DNA from 3 places in the Gordonia sp. PP30 genome. Region 3 is predicted to be linked to each of the others. Evidence: predicted binding sites of a transcription regulator. Region 3 holds the regulator's gene; each other region holds the start of a gene.
What was found. The regulator LexA, encoded in region 3, represses DNA repair genes until DNA is damaged. The targets are predictions, from matches to a motif close to CGAACANNTGTTCG.

Region 1: the regulator LexA is predicted to act here: its motif matches at 1,672-1,685, upstream of MYK68_RS06150 (HNH endonuclease signature motif containing protein).
Region 2: the regulator LexA is predicted to act here: its motif matches at 1,743-1,756, upstream of MYK68_RS06105 (error-prone DNA polymerase).

What each region holds. Positions count from the first base shown of each region.
Region 1 is NZ_CP095864.1:1,326,682-1,329,953, forward strand. It holds gene MYK68_RS06140 (IS1380 family transposase) at 1-976, shown strand, start outside; partial or broken gene MYK68_RS06145 (transposase family protein) at 1,151-1,408, opposite strand; gene MYK68_RS06150 (HNH endonuclease signature motif containing protein) at 1,771-3,272, shown strand, end outside.
Region 2 is NZ_CP095864.1:1,313,651-1,316,922, reverse strand. It holds gene MYK68_RS06105 (error-prone DNA polymerase) at 1-1,731, opposite strand, end outside; gene MYK68_RS06100 (hypothetical protein) at 1,839-2,303, shown strand; gene MYK68_RS06095 (winged helix-turn-helix domain-containing protein) at 2,300-2,593, shown strand; gene MYK68_RS06090 (MmcQ/YjbR family DNA-binding protein) at 2,624-3,040, opposite strand; gene MYK68_RS06085 (DUF1295 domain-containing protein) at 3,037-3,272, opposite strand, start outside.
Region 3 is NZ_CP095864.1:2,412,910-2,416,181, forward strand. It holds gene nrdR (transcriptional regulator NrdR) at 1-58, opposite strand, end outside; gene MYK68_RS11120 (LysM peptidoglycan-binding domain-containing protein) at 100-696, opposite strand; gene lexA (transcriptional repressor LexA) at 848-1,546, shown strand; gene MYK68_RS11130 (DUF2971 domain-containing protein) at 1,576-2,232, opposite strand; gene MYK68_RS11135 (phosphoenolpyruvate--protein phosphotransferase) at 2,235-3,272, opposite strand, start outside.

The sequences.
Region 1 (3,272 bases), 1.1 Mb from region 3:
TATCGACGCTGCCACACCGTTGATCATCGACCTGGACGCGACCCTGGTGACCGCGCACTCGGACAAGGAGTCCGCAGCGGGAAACTACAAGGGCGGCTACGGATTCCACCCGCTGACCGCGCACATCGACCACGGCCCCGGCGGCACCGGCGAAGTCGCGACGATGCTCCTGCGCCCGGGGAACGCCGGAGCGAACACTGCCGCCGACCACATCACCACCCTCGGCCACGCCCTGGCCCAGATACCCGGACTCCCCACACGGCCCGGCCGCAAGATCCTGATCCGTGCTGATAGTGCCGGCGGCACCCACGACTTCCTCGACCACCTGACCAAGCTACGGGTCTCCTACTCGATCGGATTCGGCCTGGACCAGCGCCTCGGCGATCTGGCCGACGCCCTCCCGGCAGCGGCGTGGACCCCGGCCTACGACGCCGAACGCACACCACGGGAGAACGCTGACGTCGCCGAACTGACCGGCCTGATGGACCTGTCCGGCTGGCCGGACGGTATGCGGGTGATCGTGCGCCGCGAGAAACCCCACCCCGGCGCCCAACTGCGCATCACCGACCGCAACGGCTGGCGGCTGACCGCGTTCGCCACCAACACCCGCCGCGGACAGCTGGCCGACCTGGAACTACGCCACCGCCGACGCGCCCGCTGCGAGGACCGGATCCGCCAGGCCAAAGACTGCGGCCTACAGAACCTACCGTTCAAGACCTTCGCCCAGAATCAGATCTGGCTCGCCGTCGTCGCTCTCGCCCTCGATCTGAACGCGTGGATGCAGATGCTCGCCCTGACCAGCACCGACGCCCGTACCTGGGAACTGAAGAGTCTCCGATTGCGGTTGTTCGCCACCGCAGCCCGTCTGGCCCGACACGCCCGCACCCGTCGCCTGCGATTCGACAACCAGTCCCGACACACCAGCCTGCTCATCACCGGCCTCACCAGACTCGAGGGATACCGAAACACCGGCTGAACAGCACAAAAAGAACCGGCCCAACGACCCAAAGACCACCCTTCGGACCCGTGAAACCCGACCGCACACCGACGGCCTCGGCGATCCAGTCGTACCTCACAGCCATAATCAACCCTGCCGCAACCAATCCGAACACCTCAGGCCGGGATCAGCGCCTCACGAAAGATCGAGGCTAGTGCGGCACACGAACCGGGGAACCGCGGCGTGCAGGATGACCGGGTGGCCACTGATCGGCACATCGGTCAGGGCGCGGTCGGTGTGATCACGCAGTTCACCAGCGATCTGACAGCCCGGGCAGTGTGGATCGGCGTCCAGGACTCGGCACCATACGTGCGTGCGGTCGCGGGCGTCGAGGGCGGCGCCGGTAATCGTCACGCCCAACTCGACGGTTCGGCAGATCGTGTCGGCAACATCGGAAGTAAGCTCGGCCATGGGTCCTGTGGTGTGCGTCAGGGGTGTGTGAGAACTTCCATGATCACACCCAGGGCCTACCTACATGTTGTGGTCGCCCGCGCTCGGCCCGAACCTCACCTACGCACTCTCAGAACCGAAGAGCCGGAAATCATCGTCGTGTCGGGGAATGGCCTTCTTGCGGGTTTCGGCGATGTGGCGGAGCCCAGACCGTCCGATGCGGACGGGTTCCACCGCTATGTCCGACGACATAACACCGGCGGCATCGCACGCTGTGAATTAATCGAAAATAAGTTCTATCCAACTGTTGTATTCACATCTTGGTGTGCGTTATCCTGGGGTAGGAGGAGAACCATCCATCATCGGCCGGAAGGGGGTCCGCGATGAGTGACGATGACGTGTTCGATGCCCGTGGCGTCCTGGCCGGTCTGTCTCCCGCCGAGTTGGTCGCGGTGATCGATGCCGCCGAAGAATCCCTGGCCGAGGCGCCGCTGGCTGCGCTGTCCGAGGATGGGTTGCTGGATCTGTTGGAGTCGCGGGAGCAGGCCCGCCGCAAGGGTGTCGGGGTCGATGCGGCGCTGCTGGTGGAGATCTCCGACCGCGGCGCCTGCCAGCGGGCCGGATACAACACCATGCACCAACTCCTCACCCAGGGACTACGTATCGGGGAAGGCGAATCCCGGCGGCGCCGGGTGGTAGCGGCCTCGGTCGGCCGGTTCACGGCGATGACCGGCGAGCGTCTCGATCCGAAGTTCCCGGCGACCGCCGCCGCGGTGGCCGACGGGGCGATCGGCGAGACGCACGTGTCGGTGATCGAGGAAGTGATGGACAAAATCCCCACCTCGGTCGACCCGGATGACAGGGTGAAGGCTGAGGCCATGCTCGCCGACGCCGCCCGGCGGCTCAATCCGTCCGGGCTGACGATGGTCGGCAACCGTATTCTGGCCCATCTCGACCCCGACGGCACCCTCGCCGACGACAAAGACCGGCAGCGGCAAGCGAAGTTCCGGTTGTCCGCCCAGGACCGGCAACTCATGAGCGCGGTCCAGGCCCGCCTGACACCGCAACTGCGGGCCGAGTTCGAGGTCGTGTTCGTCCAGTGGGCCGCTCCCGGCATGAACAACCCCGACGATCCGGACTCCCCGCACGGTGCGGCCGACCAGCCCGGCCTGGACCCGGCCGTGCTGGCTGCCGCGGCCGAACGCGATGACCGGCTGCTGGGGCGCCGCCAGCACGACGCTCTCCTGGCACTACTCGCCTGGGTCAATGCCCAGAACACCCACGCGCGCCCAGAGAGTCTGCGCAATCAGATCGTGGTCACCGTCACCGATGAGGACCTCGCCCGGCAAGCCGGGATCGCCTGGACCACCACCGGCACCCGCATCCCCGTATCGGACCTGGTGACGATCGCCGCGAACGCCGTGCCGTACCTGGCCGTGTTCGCCAAGGCCACCGGGCAGCCCCTCTACCTCGGCCGCGCCCACCGCCTCGCGTCACGGGCGCAACGCTTGGCGGTGTTCGCCCGCGACCGGGGCTGTACCGCGCCGGGCTGTACCCGGCCGTTCGCCCAGTGCGAGATGCACCACATGCCCGACTGGCAAGACGGCGGTCCCACCGACGCCGATCACCTCGGCGGGGCCTGCGGCACACACAACCGGTGGAACGGCAAACAACCCGGAACCTGGGAATCGACCGTCCTCACCGACGGCCCCGACAAAGGGCGCGTCGGCTGGCGGCCCGCCGGACGCGCCGGGCCGTGGATCATCAACCCACTGTTCCACCCCGACAAACTCCGCACCGGACCAGACCTCCCGGCCGAAGACCGCTCCCCACCACCGATCGTGAACCACCGGCTCGGGAAGACCGGCGAGCGGGCCGGAGGGCT
Region 2 (3,272 bases), 1.1 Mb from region 3:
GCAGACGTCGGCGATCGGCCGGTCACAGATCACCATCCCGCCCGAGTGGATACCGAGATGTCGCGGCAAGGAGGAGACCTCGGCGGCCATGGCGCGGACGTCGTCGGGCGCCGAATCGGGTACCTTGCTCCACGCGTCCTGCTGACCGGGGTCGTAGCCGAGAGCCCGCGCCATGTCGCGCACCGCCGACCGGCCGCGATAGGTGATCACATTGGCCACCTGCGCGCTGTATTCGCGGCCGTGCTTGGCGTAGACGTACTGGATCGCCTCCTCTCGGCGATCGGACTCGATGTCGACATCGATGTCCGGCGGGCCGTCGCGTTCGGGCGCCAGGAAGCGCTCGAACAGCAGCTGATTCGCCACCGGGTCGACGTTGGTGATGCCGAGCGAGTAACAGACCGCCGAGTTGGCCGCACTCCCTCGGCCCTGGCAGAGGATGTCGCTGCGCCGGCAGAAGTCGACGATGTCATGGACGATCAGGAAGTACCCGGGAAAGGTCAGCGTCTCGATGATGTCCAGTTCGTGGTCGATCTGCCGGTAGGCATCGGGGCGCTGCTCGCGAGTGCCGTAGCGGCGGCGGGCGCCCCGCTCGGTGAGCTCGCGCAGCCAGCTCACCTCGGTGTGCCCGTCCGGGACATCGAACGGCGGCAGGTTCGGTGCGATCAGGCCCAGCGAGAACGCACAGTCGGCCGCCACCTGTGCCGCGGTGTCGATGGCGTCGCGATGAGCGGGCAGCAAGCGCGCCATCTCGTCGCCGCTGCGCAGGTGTGCTCCCCCGACGCCGGGCAGCCACCCAGTGATGGTGGCGATGTCGGTGCGGGCCCGCACCGCGGCCACCGCCATGGCGAGTCGTCGTCGATCCGGGCCGGGGAAATGCGCTCCGGTGGTGGCGACGGCCGGCAACGCCAGCTCGGCGGCCAGCCCGGCCAGGACGGCGTTGCGCTCGTCGTCGTCGCTGCAACCGGAAGCGGTCAGCTCGACCAGCACATTGTCCGGCCCGAAACGATCGGCCAACTCCCCCAACGATTTTCGTGCAGCAGCCACACCGCCGCGAGCCAGTGCCCGGCGCACCGATCCCTTCCGGCAGCCGGTGAGGATCAGCCAGTGCCCGGCGGCCGAGGAAGTGATCAGATCGGCGTCGTACCGCAGCACCCCCTTCCGGTCCCGGGTGCCCTTCGATGAACCGTCCCTGAGCTCCGTCGAAGTGTCACCACCGCGCATGTGCGCGTCGGCGATGGTCCGGGACAGTCGCCGGTAGCCCTCGGCGTCCCGGGCGAGCACCAGCAGGTGCTCGCCCGGCGGATCCACCGCGCCCGCCCGTCGACGATTCGGCGACGAGGCCTCCACCGAGAGCTCCGCGCCGAACACCGTCGGCATGCCGTACTCCCGGGCCGCCTCGGCGAAGCGCACCACCCCGTAGAAGCCGTCGTGGTCGGTCAGCGCCAGCCCGGTCAGGGCCAATCGCCGCGCCTCGGCGACCATCTCCTCCGGCATCGCGGCCCCGTCGAGAAAGCTGTAGGCACTGTGCGCGTGCAATTCGGCGTACCGGATCGACGACTCCACCGGTTCCACCTCGTCGGGGAGGAACGTTCCCCGCTTACGCGACCACGCCGGCGAATCTCCGCCGTCGCCCGGCACGTCCGGTTCGGCGAGTCTCCGTCCATCGGCCGGCCGGCCGGAGAGCACCCGCTCCATCTCCGACCAGCTCGGCGGCCCGTTACTCCATCCCACCGAATCATTTTAGAACGTACGTTCGATAGAGGCCAGCCATTGACTTTCCTCCCAGGAAAGAGAACACTTACTTTCCAAGTAGGAAAGTCAATGAGGAAGTGGTCCAGATGAACGACACCACCCACGAGGGCGCACGATCAGCCCTCGACTCGATCGACAGCGCCCAGCACGCGATGGCCGGAGAGATCGGACTGCCACGCTGGTACTGGTGGATGATGGCCGCCGGCTGGATCGTCCTGGGCGTCCTCGGCGATCTGACGCCCGGCTGGGTCGCGATCGTCGCGACCGTGCTCTTCGGCGCGGGCAACGCCACCCTGGCCGGCCGCCTCTACGACGGCACCCGCGGCACCGCCGGTGTGCGGTTGAACCGGTCCCAGGTCAGCCGTCGGATCCCCTGGCTGATCATCGGAATCCTGGTGGTGCTGGTGCTGCTGACCATCGGTGTCGCACTGGGACTGGACGCGGACGGCGCCGGGCACCCGGGCCTCCTCGCGTCGGTGTTCGTGGCCGCGATCGTCGGTTTCGGCGGCCCGGAGATCCTCCAGCGCCTGCGCCGGCTGGTCCACGCATGAGCGGATTCGACGAACTCATCCACCCCAGCACGCGGCTGTCGCTGGTGGCGACGCTGGCCGCCGCCGACTGGGCGGAGTTCGCCTTCCTCAAGGAGAAGCTGAACCTCTCCGACTCGGCCCTCTCCAAGCAGCTGACCACGCTGGAGAAGGCCGGGTACGTGGCCACCGAACGCCGCCTCACCGGCCGCCGCCACACCCTCCGCGCACGACTGACCCCGGTCGGCCGGGCCGCGTTCGACGGTCACGTCGCCGCCTTGCGCGCCATCGTCGACGGTGCGGGGGCGTCGTAGGCCGTCACGGCGGCGCCGGCCCGCCGGATGTCACAGCAGTCCGTGCTCGGCCAGCCACTGCTCGCCCCGGCGCTTCGACGCCTGGGCCAGCCAGGCGTCGGAGACCAGCTCGGCCAGTTCATCCCGACTGATCTCGTGCAGGCGCGACGCCCGGAGCAGCACCGACGGGTGGCCGTCGAAGTGCGGGGTGGTGAAGTACGGCGAGGTGTCGTCGCGCACCAGCGCGTCCTTCTCCTCCGGCGACCCGACCCAGAAGACGATCACGTCGTCGTACTTCTCCCCGGTCGCCGGATCCCGCGCGTCCGGGCGCGGGGTGCGGAAGAAGACGAAGGACTTGCCGCCGACCTGGTAGACCGCGTTGCCGGACTTGCCGTGGACGACGGTGACGTGCGGCATCGCGGCGGCCAGATCGTGGACGTCGCCGACGGTCGCCGGCCGCGGACTCATCGGTCCGCGGGCTTTCGCGGCGGCAGCGGAACCAGCATCGACACGCGCCGGCGGTAGTCCGCGTAGGCGGGGTACCTACCCGCCGAGATCGACTCGGTGAACCATGTCGAGCCGAGGAACAGCAGCGTGAGCAGCACCGCGCCGATGATCGTCCAGTTCAGCGCCCCGCCCCAGAAGCCGAGGCCGGCGGCCACCCCCGCGACGCCGGCAAAGAAGTAGAACACCCACCACT
Region 3 (3,272 bases):
CGGAGGCGCGCGAATCGACTACTCGGGTGTCGTCGTTCTTGCAGAACGGGCATCGCATGCCCTCAGCGTACCCGCCGCGCATCCCGATCCCACGCGCGTTCAGCGGTATGCGGGAACCACGAGCGCCTGACCCGGGCGCAGCCCGGTGCCGTCCAGCCCGTTCAGGTTCCGCACCGTGGCGATCACCGACTCGGCGGGCAGCTCGGGGGCGATCCGCTCGGCGAGCGACGACAGCGATTCCCCGCTGCGCACGTGCACGACCTGCGTCGCCGCCGGTGTCCCGGTGGCCGCGCTCTGGTAGTCGTGCCCGGCGACGCCCATCACCGCGGCGATCAGCGCCACCGCCAGCCCGGCCAGCACCCCGGCCGCCCAGCGCCGACGGCTGCCGGCGGTCCGCCGCGCCGGCGCCGAGGACGGCCGCGCGGTCGTGGCCGGAGTGTTCGAACCGGCGCTCGCCACGCCCGGGATCCGGACACGTTCCCGGCGCTCCGGGATGTTCGATCGAGCAGCGGCGGGCACCGTGCGCGGCACTCCGGTGCGGCTCTGCGGGCTGCGTCCGGTCGGCCGGCACGTCGGTGCGGCCTGCACCGCACGACGGACGCGCGTACCGACGACGATCGGAACATCGCAGGTCATGGTCACCGACGCGGCCGTTCCGGCGGCTCGGCGGTCACGGTCCTTCAGCAATGCGGTCATCGTTAACTCCCATCGTTCGTATGTTCGATGAACTCTTGTTCGACAGTTAACACCATGGGTCCGACAACCGTCCCGACACGTCGAACAATTGTTTGAGTTCTGTGACCTAGTCGACTAGATTGGGGATCACCGACGAGGAAAGGAACCTCAGATGACCGACGGACCGCAGAACACGTCGAACGTCGACCCGCTGCTGTCGACGGCGACCCTGGAGGCCTCACTGACCCAGCGCCAGCGCGAGGTCCTGGAGTACATCCGCTCGTCCGTCCGGGAGCGCGGCTACCCGCCGAGCATCCGGGAGATCGGCGAGGCCGTGGGACTCACCTCGACGTCGTCGGTCGCCCACCAACTGCGAACCCTGGAGCGGCGCGGGCTGCTCAAGCGCGATCCGCACCGGCCGCGCGCGGTGAACGTCCGCGACGACCATCGTCCCCCGCCGCCGGGCGACGCGGCCGGTGACGAGCCGGGTATGCCGTCACCGGCGTTCGTTCCGGTCCTCGGCCGCATCGCCGCCGGTGGTCCGATCCTCGCCGAGCAGGCCGTCGAGGACGTCTTCCCGCTGCCCAAGGAGCTGGTCGGCGAGGGTTCCCTGTTCCTGCTGCGGGTGGTCGGCGAGTCCATGATCGACGCCGCGATCTGCGACGGCGACTGGGTGGTGGTGCGCCAGCAGAACGTGGCCGAGCAGGGCGACATCGTCGCCGCCATGATCGACGGCGAGGCCACCGTGAAGACCTTCAAGCGGGTCGACGGTCACGTCTGGCTGATGCCCCACAACGAGCACTTCGAGCCGATCCCCGGTGACGACGCCGCCATTCTCGGCAAGGTCGTGACCGTGCTGCGGCGCATCTGATCCGGACATCCACACCGCGCCCGGCGGTCCTACAGAGCGATCGACTCCCCCGTTCGGGTCCACCGCTGGTTCTCGCAGAGATTCGACCGCACGACCTTCACGTCCGCACAGCCGGGCAGCGCCGGTAGCGCGGCCTTCATCGTCTCGATCAGCCCCTCCGGCAGGAGCGGGCTCAATGAGATCCGGTTGATCCAGCCTCGCTCGATCGGCATGTGGTGCACCGGCGGCCCGTCACCGCTCCCGAGGTGGACGATGCGGAACTCGTTCTCGTCGCGAAAACCGTGCCGTTTGACGAACGGCAGATCGTCGGCCGTCAGCCGGGAGTCGCCGGCCTCTTCCTCGATCTCGTCCAGGGTGAGGTAGCGGACCGGACCGGACGCGTAGGCCGGGTCGCCTGCGATGCCCGCCAGCAGTTTCGCTTTGCTGATCTCGAGCCGCACGCCGTCCGTGCCGCCGGCGAAGACGCCCCAGTGGTGATAGGTCTCCGTGGACTGGGTGAAGCACGCGACGCTGACGCGAGACGAACCCTTCAGTGCGCAGTAGTGATCCATGAACCCGCTGTCGTTCCGGTCGACCCAGGTGCGCGGGCTGAGCAGTGTGACGCGCTCATTCAGCAGGACGTCGATCGCGTTGGAGAGCGTCGTGTACCGCTTCAGGATCGTCGGCTCGTAGACGACGTCGCTCATCGTCAGCCGAGTACCGCCCGCGCCGCCTCCCGGGCCGAGGCCGTGCTGTCGGCGGCCACCGCGGCCTGCGCGGCCGCCCGGCACTGATCCAGGGTCACCGTGCTCAGCTTGAGCCCCACCGCGGGTGCCGCGGCCGGGGCCGACGACAGCGAGGTGACGCCGAGACCCACCAGCACGCACGCGAGCAGCGGATCGGCGGCGGCCTCGCCGCACACGCCCACCTGCTTGTCCTGCTCGGTACCGGCGGCACCCACGCGCTCGATCAGCGCGAGGACGGCGGGCTGCCAGGGATCGGTCAGCGATGCCAGTTCCGGCGACATCCGGTCGGCGGCCATCGTGTACTGGGTCAGGTCGTTGGTGCCGATGGACACGAAGTCGACCTCGGCGAGGATCTGGCCCGCCATCACCGCGGCCGACGGCACCTCGACCATCACACCCGGGATCATTCCGCGCTCGCGCACCAGCGCCGCGAACTCGCGCGCCTCGGCCACCGTGGCGATCATCGGCGCCATCACCCACGGGACCACCGTGGTGCCCTCGGCGGCCGCGGCCAGCGCCTCCAGCTGGTGCGCGCGGATCTCCGGATTCGACAGGATGATCCGGTTGCCGCGCACCCCCATCGCCGGATTCGGCTCGTCCGGGTGCGTCACGAACTTCAGCGGCTTGTCCGAGCCGGCATCGAGCGTCCGGATCACCACCTTGTCGCCGTCGAACGCGTCGATCACCTCGCGGTAGAGCGACGTCTGCTCGGCGACCGAGGGCTCGTCCGGACGGTCCAGGAAGGCCAGTTCGGTGCGGAACAGCCCGACGCCCTCGAGCACTCCGAGGTCGGCGGCCGCCCGGGCCGACACGCCGTCGGCCACGTTGGCCAGGATCAGCACCCGGTGACCGTCCGCGGTCTGTCCGGGACCGCGCCAGGCGGCTGCCGCGGCAGCGGTCTCCTTCGACGACGCGACCGCCGCGGTGACTGCCGCCTCGTCCGGGTCGAGGCCGACCACTCCGCGCTCGCCGTCGACGAAAGCCAGTGCGCCCGTGGGGAT